Aquitalea magnusonii: one gene and its partners. The protein of the gene in region 3 interacts with the protein of the main gene of each other region in a pairwise test. Links are inferred from orthologs where the notes say so. Each region holds a gene or a part of one and is shown on either strand. Other genes may lie near its edges. The genes, in order: rlmN, zapD and ftsZ.

What was found.
Region 1: the proteins of ftsZ (region 3) and rlmN interact in binary tests that used the Escherichia coli proteins (3 or more experiments, as listed by UniProt). The link is inferred for Aquitalea magnusonii from one-to-one orthologs.
Region 2: the proteins of ftsZ (region 3) and zapD interact in binary tests that used the Escherichia coli proteins (3 or more experiments, as listed by UniProt). The link is inferred for Aquitalea magnusonii from one-to-one orthologs.

What each region holds. Positions count from the first base shown.
Region 1 is NZ_AP018823.1:577,381-580,437, reverse strand. Bases 54-2,955 are described here. They hold rlmN (23S rRNA (adenine(2503)-C(2))-methyltransferase RlmN), read right to left. Parts: upstream 2,101-2,955; coding sequence 1,006-2,100; downstream 54-1,005. Other genes in these bases: DLM_RS02800 (SPOR domain-containing protein), read left to right, coding at 2,733-2,955; ndk (nucleoside-diphosphate kinase), read right to left, coding at 2,169-2,594; pilW (type IV pilus biogenesis/stability protein PilW), read right to left, coding at 266-1,009; DLM_RS02820 (RodZ domain-containing protein), read right to left, coding at 54-263. Also shown: more of DLM_RS02820, read right to left, coding at 1-53; more of DLM_RS02800, read left to right, coding at 2,956-3,057.
Region 2 is NZ_AP018823.1:81,772-84,786, reverse strand. The notes cover bases 147-3,006. They hold zapD (cell division protein ZapD), read right to left. Parts: upstream 2,026-3,006; coding sequence 1,267-2,025; downstream 147-1,266. Other genes in these bases: coaE (dephospho-CoA kinase), read right to left, coding at 2,065-2,676; yacG (DNA gyrase inhibitor YacG), read right to left, coding at 1,064-1,261; DLM_RS00445 (N-acetylmuramoyl-L-alanine amidase), read left to right, coding at 147-1,008. Also shown: more of DLM_RS00445, read left to right, coding at 1-146. UniProt on the Escherichia coli protein: Cell division factor that enhances FtsZ-ring assembly. Directly interacts with FtsZ and promotes bundling of FtsZ protofilaments, with a reduction in FtsZ GTPase activity.
Region 3 is NZ_AP018823.1:4,499,368-4,502,371, reverse strand. The notes cover bases 21-2,869. They hold ftsZ (cell division protein FtsZ), read right to left. Parts: upstream 2,113-2,869; coding sequence 928-2,112; downstream 21-927. Other genes in these bases: ftsA (cell division protein FtsA), read right to left, coding at 2,208-2,869; lpxC (UDP-3-O-acyl-N-acetylglucosamine deacetylase), read right to left, coding at 21-810. Outside these bases: more of lpxC, read right to left, coding at 1-20; more of ftsA, read right to left, coding at 2,870-3,004. UniProt on the Escherichia coli protein: Essential cell division protein that forms a contractile ring structure (Z ring) at the future cell division site. The regulation of the ring assembly controls the timing and the location of cell division.

The DNA of each region.
Region 1 (3,057 bases), 3.9 Mb from region 3 along the record:
GATGGAAACTGCTGCTCCAGCCTGGCCATCAATGGTTCCGGGTCAACCCGGAGAAAGCGCGCATAATTCCTGACGAAACCACGGACAAAGGTTGCACCCGGCAATTGCTGGAAATCATCGTGTTCGATGGCTTCCAGTTGGCGGATGGAAAGCTTCAGCCTGTCGGCCACTTCGCCCAGGCTCATGCCGGCCCGCTCGCGCGCTGCTTTCAGCGCCGCACCGACCTCAAAGCCGGCAGGCTGGTCATTTGCTTCCTGTTCCATCTTCAGCTTCCACTCAACAGCATTTGAGTTTCCTTGGAGTCCGGGTATTTGTTTTTCAGCAGGGCCGAATATTCCGCCTCATGCGCCCGGTCTCCCCCTTTTCTGGCAATTTGCACCCCCAGCCACAGCACATCGGCACCGGGCGGGGTATTCCCGACAATTTTCAGCAAGCGGGAAAAATAAAAGGATGCCAGCTTGGCATTGCCCAGCTCCAGATGCAAGGCCGCCAGCTCCCGCAGTGCGGGCGGATAGTCCGCAGACAGCCGCAATGCGGTCAACAGGTAATCATTGGCCTGGGTGGTTTCACCCAGTTTTACACTGCAACGGCCCATGTTCAGATAGGCCGTTTGCGGGGTTTGATACAGCGGATTGGCGATTGCCTTGGCCAGATAATCCATGGCCTGCCGCGGGCGATCATGTTCGCACAGAAACTGGCCATAGTTGTTATTGGCTTCTGGACTGTTTGGGTCGACCTGCAAAGCCTTCAGAAAGTTCTTCTCGGCATCGGCATCCAACTGCATCAGCGTGAAGATGTAGGCACGGGTAAGGTAGGCACCGACAAAGCCGTCATCGGCATTGACGGCATCGTTGGCCGACTCCAGCGCCACCGGCAAATTGCCGAGGGAAGCATATTCGACGGCCAACTGGCTGCGGATTTCCGCCAGTTTCCGGTTGGCCGGAGCGGCGAATGCGACACAGGAATACGCCAACAGGCTCACTGCCATCCACACTCGCCACTTGATCATTCTTGATTCTCCTGCGCGATCTGCATCCATTTGACCTGACGGCGGGTCTTGTCCATCACCTGTCCCGCCAACTGCCCACAGGCGGCATCGATATCGTCGCCGCGGGTTTTCCTTACGGTAACCACGTAGCCTTGCTCCTGCAACATTTCCCGGAAAATACGGATTGCATTATTGCTGGAGCGATCGTACCCCGAATTGGGGAAGGGATTGAACGGTATCAGGTTGAACTTGCACGGTACATCGCGCACCAGTTCCAGCAGTTGGCGCGCATGTTCCGGCCGGTCGTTGATGCCGTCCAGCATCACATATTCAAAGGTGATGAAATCGCGCGGGGCCTTTTCCAGATAACGCTGGCAGGCTGCCATCAGCTCCTTGAGCGGATATTTCTTGTTGATGGGGACGATTTCATCGCGAATCGCATCGTTGGGGGCGTGCAGGCTGACGGCCAGCGCCACCGGACAGGCTTCGCGCAGGCGGTCCATCTGCGGCACCAGGCCGGAGGTGGACAGCGTCACACGGCGGCGGCTGAGGCCGTAGCCGTGGTCGTCCAGCATGATTTGCAGCGCGCTGACCACATTGTCGAAGTTGGCCAGTGGCTCGCCCATGCCCATCATCACCACATTGGAGATGACGCGTTCGTTCTTGGGCGTCACGCCCATGGCCTTGTTGGCCCACCACAACTGGCCGATGATCTCGGCGGTGGAGAGATTGCGGTTGAAACCCTGGCGGCCGGTGGAGCAGAAGGTACACTCCAGCGCACAACCCACCTGGGATGACACGCACAAGGTGCCGCGGTCGTCTTCCGGAATGAACACGGTTTCCACACCGTTGCCGGTGCCGACGTCAAGCAGCCACTTGCGGGTACCATCACTGGACGCCTGCCCGGTCATCAGCGACGGTACGCGCACCTCGGCACGCTCGTGCAGCTTGGCACGCAGGCTCTTGGCCAGGTCGGTCATCGCGTCGAAATCGTCTTCGCCCATCTGGTGCATCCAGCGCATCACCTGCTTGGCACGGAAGGGTTTTTCTCCCATGGCGGCAAAGTGTTCGGTCAACTGGTCCAGATTGAAGTCGAGCAGGTTGGTTTTCATGCAATCCTCGGTAAAACAGCGGCAGCCACCAGGCTGCCGCCAGATACATCCATTACGGCAGAACGAGATTAACGGGAGTAGATCTCGGAAGCGGCAAAGAAGTAAGCCACTTCGATGGCAGCGTTTTCAGCGCTGTCGGAGCCGTGTACGGCGTTAGCGTCGATCGACTCGGCGAAGTCAGCGCGGATGGTGCCGGCGTCAGCTTTTTTCGGGTCGGTGGCGCCCATCAGTTCGCGGTTCTTGGCGATGGCGTTTTCACCTTCCAGAGCCTGGATCATCACCGGGCCGGAAACCATGAAGTCAACCAGATCCTTGAAGAAAGGACGTTCTTTGTGTACGGCGTAGAAGCCTTCGGCTTCTGCACGGGACAGTTGCTTGAGCTTGGCGGCTACAATTTTCAGACCGGCGGATTCGAAACGGTCGTAGATCTTGCCAATCACGTTCTTGGCGACGGCATCCGGCTTAACGATGGACAGGGTACGTTCAATTGCCATAAATATCTCCCAAATACTCCCAAATAACAGAACAAGTGGCTAAACTAGGCTGTAGCTTATCCACTCGGGTTACGCAATTCTGAGGAACCCGACATTTTACCAGCCTTTTCAAGCCTCTGCTGCATAAAATTCAAGGCCATGACAGAACAAAACCAAGGGCAGCACCCCGGCACGGAGCCGGATGAAAAAGACCTCAACAGCAAGCTGAAAAAGCGGCTGGCGATTGCCGGCGGCCTGGTGGCCGTGGCGCTGGCGGCAATTCCGGTATTGGATGGCATGAAAAAGCCCAAAGTGGACATGACAGCCAGCACACCAGCAGGCAGTTCGGGCAAGATCGTCAACCCCACCTCAGCCCCGGCAGCAGAAGTACCGGCTGCCGAACCCACCAGCGCCAGTACCCCCGTGGCCGAAGCCAGCGCACCCGTAACGGATGCGGGCAGCTCGCCCTCGCCCGCAGCACCAC
Region 2 (3,015 bases), 4.4 Mb from region 3 along the record:
CAGCTCAACAGCGTGCTCAAGGATATCAGCAGCCAGATTGCTGATGCCGATCCGTATATCAAGACAGCCCGCGCCGGGCAATTCAGTCCGGATACCGTCCGCCTGGTGCTGGAACTCAAAACCGATGTCAAACCGCAGGCTTTCACCCTCAATCCGGTGGCGGAGTACAAACACCGTCTGGTGATCGACCTCTACCCCTCCAGTGGCGCACAAGATGACCCGCTGATGGCTTTGCTCGACGATTACAACAAGGGCAAGCTCACCGAGCCGCCGCCACAGGTAAAGCCGAAGAAAAACGACAGCAACCGCCCCATCGTGGTGATGCTGGACCCAGGCCATGGCGGTGAGGACCCGGGCGCCATCGGCATGAATGGCACCCGCGAGAAAGACATCGTGTTACGCATAGGCAAACAGTTGAAACGCATGATTGATGCCGAGCGCAATATGAAGGCCTTCATGACACGGGAAGAAGACATTTTCATCCCGCTGGGAGTCCGGGTAGCCAAGGCACGCAAGCTGAATGCGGACTTGTTCATCTCCATCCATGCCGATGCTGCGCCCAACCGTAGCGCCCGTGGTTCTTCGGTATTTGCCTTGTCCGAGAAAGGTGCTTCCAGTGCTTTTGCCAAAACTATGGCGCAATCGGAAAACAGCTCGGACCTGATTGGCGGAGTGAAGATTGCCAGCAAGGACAAATTCCTGGCGCATACCCTGCTAGACCTGACCCAGACCGCCACCATCAATGACAGCCTGAAACTGGGCAAGATCATGCTGGGCAAGGTAGGTAGCCTGAACAAGCTGCACAGCGCCCAGGTGGAACAAGCCGGTTTTGCGGTACTCAAGGCACCAGACATTCCATCCATCCTGGTGGAAACTGCCTTCATCAGCAATCCGGAAGAAGAGCAACGCCTGCTGGACAGCGACTTCCAGCAACAGATGGCGGGTTCTATCCTGAGTGGCGTGAAAACCTACTTCACCCAGGGTGCCGCGCTGGCTGCTCGGGCCTGAACCATAGCTGCTCGGCATGAAAAAGCCCGCTTAGGCGGGCTTTTTCACATTTTGATCAGCGGTAACGGGCAGGGTCGACCTCGCTATCAGGGCTTTCCTCGACAGCAGGCACACGGTAGGTTTCATTCGCCCACTCGCCCAGATCAATCATCTTGCAGCGTTCGCTGCAAAAAGGGCGATACAGACTGGCAGGCTCCCACCTCACGGCAGTGCCACAGGTGGGGCAGGCAACGGTACGGACAGCTTGGGACATGGCACTCAGAACTTGCAGTTGGTCAGGGTAAACTCAACATCCGACTCGGTCTGGCGCGGCCGGCTTTCTCCGGTAACCGCACTGACAAAACGAACATTGATCGCATATTTATTGGCAGAAAGCTCGGGCAGGACATTGAGCGCCGGATCGTAAGCAATGCATATCATCTGTACCACCTTGCCGCCGGACATCTGCTGGAATGCACCATTGCGTGCAACATAATGGTGGGTCTTGCCACTATCGCGCAGCAGGTGCAACAGGATGCGGGCAGCTTCAGCAGTCGGCATCAGCGGGGCCGCCCAGCGACGCATGTCACGCCGACGTTCTTCCGCCGGCTTTTGCTGCCACAGGTAGTAGGATGGCAGATCGAACTGGCAAGTCCCACCGGGGATACCGGCACGCTGCTTGATTGCCATCAGCCATTCGTTCTCGCGCAAGTGCTGGCCAAACTTTCCCGTTACACCCAACAACTGGCTGGAGGAAACTTCAATCTCGTCCAGCACCTTGTCCAGACTGTCCTCAGCCACATTCGGGTTTTCACGCAGTGCTTCAAGCACCTGCTTCTGACGCTCCAGTTCTTGCAGCAAATCAGCCTTCAGGTCTGCGCGCGACGCGGTTTCCAGCAGCTCGAACAACACCAGCAAGGCCGCATGATGATCCAGCGCATGGTCTTTGCCCAGAAAATAGGCCAGCCGATCATACAGCTGCTCCAGGCGCAGCAACGTACGGGTTCGTTCGGTGACAGGAAACTCGAAACTGATCACAAGACGTCTGCCCTTCTTGGTGGCTTGTAAAAGGCCTTGTCACTGGCCGTGGGCAAGGTTTGCAAGATAATACTGGTGTTTGGCCTCGACTTGAAGCTGCAATGCAGCAAGCGTGCCGCCATTATCAATGACATCATCCGCCAGCGCCAACCTTTGTGCGCGCGTCATCTGCGCTGCCATGATGGCACGCACGGCATCTGCGCTCAAACCACTCCTGGCCTGAACGCGAGCAAGCTGCACTTCCTCAGGGCAATCCACCAGCAAACTACGGCGTACCAGCGTCAGATAAGCCGACGTCTCGAACAGCAGTGGCACCACCAACATGGCATAAGGGCCGCGCGCTACTGCCAGTTGACGCATGCTTTCGGCGTGGATCAACGGATGCAACACACTTTCGAGCTTGCGCCGACAGGATGTATCGGCAAACACCAGCGCCCGCATGCGCGCCCGATCCAGCGCACCACTGGCAGACACAAGATCTGCACCAAAGCTTGCAGCAATGGCCGGCATGGCGGCACCGCCTGGCCCGGTCAGTTGATGGGCAATCAGATCAGTATCCACCACCGGTATACCAAGTGCCGCAAAGTGATTGGCGGCTGCCGTCTTACCGGAGCCTATACCACCAGTCAAACCAACAATTTCAATGGGCATAGCTACCCAAGTACCAAGCGACAATATCCTTGCCCCACAACAGCGCAATCCAGCCTGCCGCAGCCAGGTAAGGTCCAAAAGGCAGTGGCTGGCCACGGCCAAGCCGTGCCAGCAAGATCAGCACCACGCCGACGACGGCACCCACCAAGGATGACAGCAAGATAATCAGCGGCAGCATGCTCCAGCCCAGCCAGGCACCAAAAGCGGCCAGCAACTTGAAGTCGCCATAGCCCATGCCTTCCTTACCGGTGAGCAGCTTGAACAGCCAATAAACCAGCCACAGGCTGAGATAACCGGCCATTGCGCCCAGCACAGCGTCCGGCAACGCCACCGTACCGG
Region 3 (3,004 bases):
CAGCTTGTTGTTCATCGCGTGGCCGGATTTGTGGCCGGAGAAAGCCGCAATCAGCGGATGGCCAATGATGTAGAGATCACCGATGGCATCCAGGATCTTGTGGCGCACGAATTCATCGGGGAAGCGCAGACCTTCCGGGTTGAGCACGTACTCGTCATCGATGACGATGGCGTTATCCAGGCTGCCACCCAGTCCCAGACCATGCTGGCGCATGTATTCCACTTCATGCATGAAGCCGAAAGTACGGGCGCGGCTGATCTCGTCCAGATAAGAGCTGTTGGCAAAGTCGATTTCGACTTTCTGCGGTGCCAGGTTGAAAGCGGGGTGATTGAATTCGATGGACAGGGTGATCTTGAAGCCATCCAACGGCTCCAGTCTGACCCATTTGTCGCCTTCGATGATTTCCAGCGGCTGTTTCACCCGGATAAAGCGCTTGGGTACGGACTGCTCGACCACACCAGCGCTTTGCAGCAGGTAAATGAAGGGGGCGGCGGAGCCATCCATGATGGGAATTTCCGCCGCCGTCACCTCGACTACAAGGTTGTCGATGCCAAAACCGGCAAAGGCTGACATCAAATGCTCGATCGTGCCGACACGCACGCCGGTGTCTGTCACCAGCGTGGAGGAGAGGCGCGTGTCGTTGACGAGCGCAGGCTCGACCTTCACCTCTACCGGCTCGGGCAAGTCGGTACGGCGAAAGACGATGCCGGTGTCGGGGGCTGCCGGCAGCAGGGTGAGTTTCACCCGCTCGCCAGAATGCAAGCCGACACCTGTGGCGCTGATCGCTTGTTTTAGCGTGCGCTGGAATATCATGTGAAGCTCTCAGGCAATCGGGAAGACCCGATTCTAGCACAGGCTTGCGCCATGCTTTATTGATTGCTCGTCACACGTTAATAGTATTTAACTATTTATCCTGAATGGCCTTTCTCAATCGGCCTGCTTGCGCAGGAAGGCCGGAATATCATAGCTGTCGCTCACTTCCGGGTTGGAGAAGTCGGTGGACGGCGCAGCGCGGCGACGGCCCTGACGCATGATGGCCGGGGTATCGAAATCGTCGTAGTTGATGACTTCCACCGCACGGTCGTCGGTGCCGGTCTTGACGATCTTGATGTATTCCGGACGCTCTTCGCGTACCGGCTTTTGCTGGCCCAGGCCGGTGGCAATCAGGGTGACACGGATGGTGTCTTCCGGCATTTCTTCCACTTCGGCGGTACCGAACTTGATCTGTGCATCTTCATCGGCGTACTGACGGATGATGCCCATGATTTCGCGGTATTCGCTCATCTTCAGGCAACCCGGTGCGGTAGAAATGTTCACCAGCACGCCACGTGCGCCTTCCAGGGTGATGTTGTCCAGCAGCGGGCTGGCCACGGCTTGCTCGGCGGCCACGCGGGCACGGTCGATGCCGGAGGCGTAGGCAGAACCCATCATCGCCAGGCCCATTTCACCCATCACGGTGCGTACGTCGGCAAAGTCGACGTTGATCAGGCCGGGGCAGGTAATCACTTCGGCGATACCGGCCACTGCGCCCTTGAGCACGTCGTCGGCAGCACGGAAGGCTTCACGCATGGTCACGTCGTCGCCCAGTACTTCCATCAGCTTTTCGTTGGGGATGACGATCAGCGAGTCAACATGCTTTTTCAGGTCTTCGATACCGCTCTGGGCCACTTTCAGGCGCTTGCCTTCGTGCTCGAACGGGCGGGTGACCACACCTACGGTCAGGATGCCCAGTTCCTTGGCCACTTCAGCCACCACCGGGGCAGCACCGGTACCGGTACCACCGCCCATGCCGGCAGTCACGAATACCATATTGGCACCACGCAGCGCGTCGGCAATGCGTTCGCGGTCTTCCAGTGCGGCGCTGCGGCCCACTTCCGGGTTGGCACCGGCGCCCAGACCACGGGTCAGGTTGTTGCCCAGTTGCAGCTTCTGCGGCGACTTGTTGCGCTGCAGGGATTGCGCGTCGGTATTGGCGCAGATGAATTCGACACCATGCACATGGCTGCTGATCATGTTGTCGATGGCATTGCAACCGCCGCCACCTACACCGATCACTTTGATCACAGCCGCGTTGGCGGTCTCTTGCATTACTTCAAAAACCATTCCGCTCATTTGCCTCTCCTCAAGTTTAAGATGAGCTTGCATTCCACTATTTACTGCTGCCCGAAAAACAAAAAACACAGCAGCGGCCACCTGGCCGCCATTGCTTAGAAATTACCGGCGAACCAGGCCTTCATGCGGCCAAACAACTGGCCCACACCCGCGCTTTCCACTTTGGGTCCGCTATGGGTCTGGATCTGGTCCTTGCCGTACAACAACAGGCCGACACCGGTCGAGAAACGTGGCGTCTTCACCACCTCGGCCAGGCCGCCTACATACTTGGGCACGCCCACGCGCACCGGCATGTGGAACACTTCTTCTGCCAGTTCCACCATGCCCGGCATCAGGCTGGCACCGCCGGTCAGCACGATGCCGGAGGACAGCAGGTCCTCGAAGCCGCTGCGGCGCAGTTCCTGCTGTACCAGCTGGAACAGTTCTTCCACCCGAGGCTCCACCACTTCGGCCAGCGTGGCGCGCGACATCTGACGCGGCCCGCGCTCGCCCACGCCCGGTACTTCGATCATCTGGCCTGGATCGGCCATGGTGACCAGCGCCACCGCGTGCTGGATCTTGATGTCTTCCGCTTCCTTGGTGGGGGTGCGCAGCGCCATGGCGATGTCGTTGGTGATCTGATCACCGGCAATCGGAATCACCGCGGTATGACGGATGGCGCCATTGGCATACACGGCGATGTCGGTGGTGCCGCCACCGATGTCGATCAGGCACACGCCCAGGTCTTTTTCGTCCTCCGACAGCACGGCAATGGCCGAGGCCATCGGTTGCAGCACCAGGTCGGATACTTCCAGCCCGCAACGACGCACGCATTTGGTGACGTTTTGCGCAGCAGACACCGCGCCGCTGACGATGTGTACCTTGGCTTCCAGACGCACGCCGCTCATGCCCA